2 linked regions of the Minwuia thermotolerans genome follow. The protein of the gene in region 2 interacts with the protein of the main gene of each other region in a pairwise test. Links are inferred from orthologs where the notes say so. Each region holds a gene or a part of one and is shown on either strand. Other genes may lie near its edges. The genes, in order: accC and ribD.

Evidence for each region.
Region 1: the proteins of ribD (region 2) and accC interact in binary tests that used the Escherichia coli proteins (3 or more experiments, as listed by UniProt). The link is inferred for Minwuia thermotolerans from one-to-one orthologs.

What each region holds. Positions count from the first base shown.
Region 1 is NZ_PIGG01000022.1:45,436-48,648, reverse strand. What follows is about bases 193-3,088. They hold accC (acetyl-CoA carboxylase biotin carboxylase subunit), read right to left. Parts: upstream 2,368-3,088; coding sequence 1,018-2,367; downstream 193-1,017. Other genes in these bases: aroQ (type II 3-dehydroquinate dehydratase), read right to left, coding at 2,830-3,088; accB (acetyl-CoA carboxylase biotin carboxyl carrier protein), read right to left, coding at 2,381-2,833; aat (leucyl/phenylalanyl-tRNA--protein transferase), read right to left, coding at 366-1,025; CWC60_RS04670 (alpha/beta hydrolase), read left to right, coding at 193-379. Outside these bases: more of CWC60_RS04670, read left to right, coding at 1-192; more of aroQ, read right to left, coding at 3,089-3,213. UniProt on the Escherichia coli protein: This protein is a component of the acetyl coenzyme A carboxylase complex; first, biotin carboxylase catalyzes the carboxylation of the carrier protein and then the transcarboxylase transfers the carboxyl group to form malonyl-CoA.
Region 2 is NZ_PIGG01000010.1:149,184-152,381, forward strand. The notes cover bases 71-2,951. They hold ribD (bifunctional diaminohydroxyphosphoribosylaminopyrimidine deaminase/5-amino-6-(5-phosphoribosylamino)uracil reductase RibD), read right to left. Parts: upstream 2,133-2,951; coding sequence 1,008-2,132; downstream 71-1,007. Other genes in these bases: ribB (3,4-dihydroxy-2-butanone-4-phosphate synthase), read right to left, coding at 71-399; CWC60_RS01865 (riboflavin synthase), read right to left, coding at 408-998; nrdR (transcriptional regulator NrdR), read right to left, coding at 2,104-2,574; glyA (serine hydroxymethyltransferase), read right to left, coding at 2,602-2,951. Outside these bases: more of ribB, read right to left, coding at 1-70; more of glyA, read right to left, coding at 2,952-3,198. UniProt on the Escherichia coli protein: Converts 2,5-diamino-6-(ribosylamino)-4(3h)-pyrimidinone 5'-phosphate into 5-amino-6-(ribosylamino)-2,4(1h,3h)-pyrimidinedione 5'-phosphate.

The sequences.
Region 1 (3,213 bases), on a different replicon or contig from region 2:
CGCCGCCCGCGACTGGACCGGCGACGGCCTGGAAGCCGATCTGATCAAGTCGGCGACGCTGCTATCCGGCGTCTTCGACCCGGCGGTCGCCATGCGCACCACCATCAACGCCGATATCGGGCTGGACGACGCCCAGGCGCGCCGCATGAACGTGCTGCAGGCTGGCTTCCGTCCCCTGCCCCATGTGGACGTTCTTCTTGCCGCCGGCGGTGCCGAGCCCGATGGCTGGATCCGCCAGTCCACCGACTATCGCGACATGTTCGACATCGAGCGCGAGGTGATGCTGCCCGAGGGCGCCAACCACTTCACGCTGCTCGATCACGTCACCGACCCGAAGGATCCCCTCGGCCGCGCGATGCTGGCTCTCATGGACCTCTGAGCACAAGGTCCAGCGCCCGCTCGCCTTCGATGCGCGGCCCGGCGGCCTCGAAATCGCCTTCGGCGGCCAGGGCTTCGTTCAGCCGCACCATGAAAGCGTGCCGCGGCACCGCTTCGACGCCGAACTGCTTCAGGTGGTCGTTGACGAACTGGCTGTCGAGCAGCCGGTAGCCGCCGGCGCGTAGACGCGCGACCAGATGCACCAGGGCGACCTTGGAGGCGTCGGTCTCGATCGAGAACATGCTCTCGCCGAAGAACGCGGCGCGGAGCGCCACGCCGTAGAGCCCGCCCACCAGCCGGCCCTCGCTCCAGCACTCTACGGAATGCGCCAAACCCAGGCGGAACAGTTCGCCATAGGCGCGCACGATTTCCGAATTGATCCAGCTGTCGAAACGCCCGCGGGTAAAGTTGAGCTCGCCGCAGTGGCGGATGACCTCGTCGAAGGCGACGTCCGCCGTGACCTTGAAGCGGTCCTGCCGCACCGTCTTCCGCAGCCGTTTCGGCACATGGAAACCTTCGAGCGGCAATACCCCGCGCTCGTCCGGATCGACCCAGAAGAGCTGGGAATCGTCCCGGGTCTCGGCCATGGGAAACAGGCCGCGCGAATAGGCCTGAACCAGCAGGTTCGGTGTCAGCCGGTCAGCCACCGACCAGTCTGTCGAGGTTCTGTTCCAGCCAGTGGATGTCATAGGCGCCGTCGATGAACGCCTGGTCGTCCACCAGGGCCATATGCAGCGGAATCGTCGTCGAGATGCCGCCGATGACGTATTCCTCCAGGCAGCGGCGCAGCCGCATGAGGCATTCGTTCCGCGTGCGGCCGTGGACCACCAGCTTGGCGATCAGGCTGTCGTAATAGGGCGGCACCGAATAGCCGTCATAGAGGCCGGAATCGACGCGCACGCCCAGACCGCCCGGCGGATGGTAGTCCGTCACCCGGCCGGGCGTCGGCGAAAAGGTGCGGTGATTCTCCGCGTTGATCCGGCATTCGACCGCATGGCCGGTGAACTCGACATCGGCCTGGGCGAAGCTGAGCGGCGCGCCGGAGGCGACGCGAATCTGCTCGCGGACCAGATCGATGCCGGTGATCGCCTCGGTCACCGGATGCTCCACCTGCAGGCGCGTGTTCATCTCGATGAAGAAGAACTCGCCATCCTCGTAGAGGAATTCGATGGTGCCGGCGCCGCGGTAGTTGAGATCGCTGACGGCCCTGGCCGCCTTGGCGCCGATATCGGCCCGCTGCGCAGCGTTCAGCGCCGGCGACGGCGCTTCCTCGAGAACCTTCTGGTGACGGCGCTGGAGCGAGCAGTCCCGCTCGCCCAGATGGACCGCGTGGCCCTGACCGTCGCCGAAGACCTGCACTTCGATATGCCGGGGCTGACCGAGATACTTCTCCATGTACATCCGGTCGTCGCCGAAGGCGTGCATGGCTTCCGCTCTCGCCTGGGAAAGCAGTTCCGGCAGGCGCTCCGCGTCCGGGATCACCTGCATGCCGCGCCCGCCGCCGCCGGCTGCGGCCTTGACCAGAACCGGATAGCCGATCTCGGCGGCGATGGCGCGCGCCTTGTCGATGTCCTCCAGCGCGCCGTCATAGCCCGGCACCACGGGCACGCCGAGTTCCTTCATCGAGGTCTTGGCCGCGATCTTGTCGCCCATCAGGCGGATATGCTCGGGCGTCGGGCCGATGAAGGCGATGTTGTGCGCCTCGACGATCTCCGCGAAGCGGGCGTTCTCCGACAGGAAGCCATAGCCCGGATGGATGGCGTCGGCATCGGTGATCTCGGCGGCCGAAATGATCGCGGGAATGTTCAGATAGCTCAGCTTCGGGCTGGGCGGGCCGATGCAGACGGATTCGTCGGCCAGGCGCACATGCATGGCCTCGGCGTCCGCGGTGGAGTGGATCGCCACCGTCTTGATGCCCATCTCGTGACAGGCGCGGTGGATGCGAAGCGCGATCTCGCCCCGATTCGCGATCAGAATCTTTTCGAACATGGCCCGGCCGTTCCTATTCGATCACGACCAGCGGCTGCTCGAACTCGACCGGCTGTTCATTTTCCACCAGAACCGCAACCACCTTGCCCGACTTCGGCGCGGGCACCGGGTTCATGGTCTTCATCGCCTCGACGATCATCACGGTCTGACCCTTCTCGATCGTGTCGCCGACCGAAACGAAGGGCCTGGCCCCCGGTTCGGGCGCCGTGTAGGCGGTGCCGACCATCGGGGAGAGCACCTTGGTCCCGGCGGTCTCGGCCGCGCCGCCGCCCTCCGCGCCGTGCTGCGCCGCCATCGCGGGCGCAGGCGCCGCGGCCTGGGGCGCGGTCGCCATGACCGGCGCCGGCGACTTGCCGAGGCGGACCTTGACGTCGCCCTCTTCCCATTCGATCTCCGTCAGACCGCTCTCGTTCAACAGCGCCGCCAGTTTGGCCAGCGCTTCCATATCGACGTTCAGTTTGGTCATGAACCCGCCATCTGCTGTTGTTTGGCCGCCTTCAGTTCAGCGGTCAGCGCCTGAATCGCAAGTATATAGCCTAGCGAACCGAAGCCGCAGATCACCCCCTTCGCGGCCTTCGACACCCAGGAATGGTGTCTGAAGTCCTCCCGCTGATGAATGTTGGAGAGATGGACTTCGATGGTCGGAATCTCAACCGCCAGCAACGCGTCCAGAATCGCGACCGACGTGTGGGAGTAGCCGGCCGGGTTGATGATGATTCCGTCCGCCCCCCCCTTGGCTTCGTGGATCCAGTCCACAAGTTCGCCTTCATGGTTCGATTGCCGGAAATCGATGCGCACGCCGAAGCCCTGGGCGATCTGCCTGCAGGAACCTTCGATATCGGCCAG
Region 2 (3,198 bases):
GACGTGGCCGGGCGTGACGATATCCTCCGGCCCCTTGGTCAGGTCGATCGCGGTCTGGATGGTGTGCGCGCGGTCCTGGGCCGAGATGCCTGTCGAGATGCCTTCGCGCGCCTCGATCGAGACAGTGAAGGCCGTCTGGTGGCGCGCCTGATTGTTCTTGCTCATCAGGTCCAGGCCGAGCTGCTCGATCCGTTCCTGGTTCATGGACAGGCAGATCAGGCCGCGGCCGTACTTGGCCATGAAGTTGATCGCCTGCGGCGTCGCGAACTGAGCGGGAATGTAGAGATCCCCCTCGTTCTCCCGGTCCTCGTCGTCGACCAGGATGACCATCTTGCCGTTGCGGGCGTCCTCGACCACGTCCTCGATGGACGAAAGGTAGCGTGTGAATTCCGAAGTCATTCAGATCCCTAGCCGTCGGTGTCCCTGAGCCGCGCCACATAGCGCGACAGGATGTCGATTTCCATGTTCACAGGGTCGCCGACCTGGATTTCGCCGAAGGTCGTCCGCTCCTGTGTGTGCGGAATGATGTTGATCTCGAAGCTGTCTTCGCCGACCGCATTCACGGTCAGTGACGCGCCGTTGAGCGCCACCGAGCCCTTCTCCGCGACATGGCGGGCGAGTTCCTTCGGCAGTTCGAAGACGAAGCGTCGGCTGTCGCCCACCGGCTCGATTTCCCGGACCCGCGACAGACCGTCGACATGACCGCTGACGATGTGGCCGCCCAGCTCGTCGCCGACGCGCAGGGATCGTTCCAGATTGATCCGTGCGCCCTCGCCCAGCGAACCGATGGCCGTGCGGTCAAGCGTTTCCCGGGAGACATCGACGTCGAACCAGCGCGGCCCCTTGTCGACGACCGTCAGGCAGACGCCGTGACAGGCGATGGACGCGCCCATTTCGATGCTGGCCGTATCATAGGCCGTGGCGATCCGGATGCGCATGTCACCGCGCGCCTCGACGGAGACGATGCGGCCGATGTCGGTGATGATGCCGGTGAACATGGCGTCCTTTTAAGGTTCCCGCAGATAGGTTTCCAGCACGTCGTCGCCGAAATGCGCGATGGCCGCCCTGCGGAACCTGGGAACGTCGGCCAGCTTCTCCAGCCCGAAGCCCCCGATCGCCGGCAGACCGTCGCCCCCGATCAGCGTCGCAGCGCGGAACCACGCCAGTTCGTCGACCAGGTCGGCGGCCACGAAGGCGGCGGCGACCCGCGCTCCGCCCTCGATCAGCAGACGCGTGATCCCCGCCTCCGCCAGCGACCGCAGAACGTCGCCCGGCGCGGGCACCCCGCTCGCCGAAACATCGAAGCGGAACAGGCGCGCACCCCTGGCTTCCAGCGCCGCGGCGCGCGCCGGGTCCGCCTCCATGCCGCAGAAGACATAGAGCGGCGTCTGCGCCGCGGTGTCCACCAGCCGGCCCGATGGCGGGATCGACAGCCGCGAATCGAGCACCACCCGCACCGGGCTGCGCTGCGCCAGGCCCGGAAGCCGGCAGGTCAGTTCCGGATCGTCGGCCAGGGCGGTGCCGGCGCCGATCAGGATCGCATCGTGACTGGCGCGCAGCAGGTGCCCCCGCTGCCGCGCGGCGCCCGCCGTGATCCATTTCGCGTCCTTGGCGCCGGTGGCGATGCGCCCGTCCAGCGTCGTCGCCAGCTTCAGCGTGACCATCGGGCGGTTCGCCGTCCGTTGAAGGACGAAGCCGCGGTTGAGCGCGGCGGCCTGGTCGGACAGAACGCCCGTGACCACTTCGACGCCCGCGTCACGCAGCATCTCCACACCACGGCCATTCACCCGCTCGTCGGGATCGGTCATGGCGATCACGACCCGGGCGACACCGGCCGCGGCCAGCGCCTCCGCGCAGGGCGGCGTGACGCCGTGATGACTGCAGGGTTCCAGCGTGACATAGGCGGTCGAACCGCGGGCGGCCACGCCGGCGCGGGCGAGCGCTTCCGTTTCGGCATGCGGGCGGCCGCCGGGTTGGGTCCAGCCCCGGCCGATCACGCGGCCGTCCGCGACCAGCACGCAGCCAACGGCCGGATTGGGCGCCACCTGCCCCAGTCCGCGCCGCGCCAGCATCAGCGCGTGGGCCATGTGGCGGCGGTCGGCCTCAGTCGTGGACTTCGTCGCGCTGGCCAAGTTCGCGTCCGATGAAGTCCTCGAAGTCGGAGGCCTCGCGGAAGTTCCTGTAGACCGAAGCGAAGCGGACATAGGCGACCTGGTCCAGGTTGGCGAGCGCCCGCATGATCAGTTCGCCGATGGTCTGTGACTGGATCTCCGATTCGCCTGAGCTCTCGAGCTGACGCACGATGGCGTTGATGGTCCGCTCGACCCGTTCGGGATCGACGGGCCGCTTGCGGATGGCGATGTCGATCGAGCGGGCGACCTTGTCGCGGTCGAAGGGCACGCGCTGGCCGTTCTTCTTCACCACGGTCAGTTCGCGGAGCTGGATCCGCTCGAACGTGGTGAACCGGCCGCCGCAGTTGGGACAAAAGCGCCGGCGCCGGATCGCGGTGTTGTCCTCGGTGGGACGCGAATCCTTCACCTGCGTGTCGGCGTTGTGACAGTACGGACAGCGCATGCCCAATCCCCCCTGGTCAGGCCGTGGTCACAGGCCCTGCGTATAGATCGGGAACCGGCCACAGAGCTGCTTGACCTCTTCGCGCGCCTTCGCCTCCGCGGCCCCGTTGTCGCCGTTGGACTGGGCGTAGGCCTCCAGAACGTCGGCGATCAGGTGCCCGACCTTCTGGAACTCCGCTTCGCCGAAGCCGCGGGTCGTTCCCGCTGGCGTGCCGAGCCGGACGCCCGACGTAACCATGGGCTTCTCCGGGTCGAATGGCACGCCATTCTTGTTGCAGGTCATCCAGGCGTTTTCCATCGTCCGTTCGGCGTCACGGCCGGTAACGCCCTTGGAGCGCAGATCGACCAGCATCAGATGCGTGTCGGTACCGCCCGAGACGATGTCGAAGCCCCGCTCCATCAGCGCCCCGGCAAGCGCCTTCGCGTTGGCCACGACCTGGCGGCTGTAGGCGTGGAACTCGGGCTTCAGCGCCTCGCCGAAGCCGGCCGCCTTGGCGGCGATGGCGTGCATCAGCGGCCCGCCCTGAAGTCCGGGAAAAACGGCCGAGTTGATCTTCTTGCCCAGCGCCTCGTCGCGGCTGAGGATCAGCCCGCCGCGGGCGCAGCGCAGGGTCTTGTGGGTCGT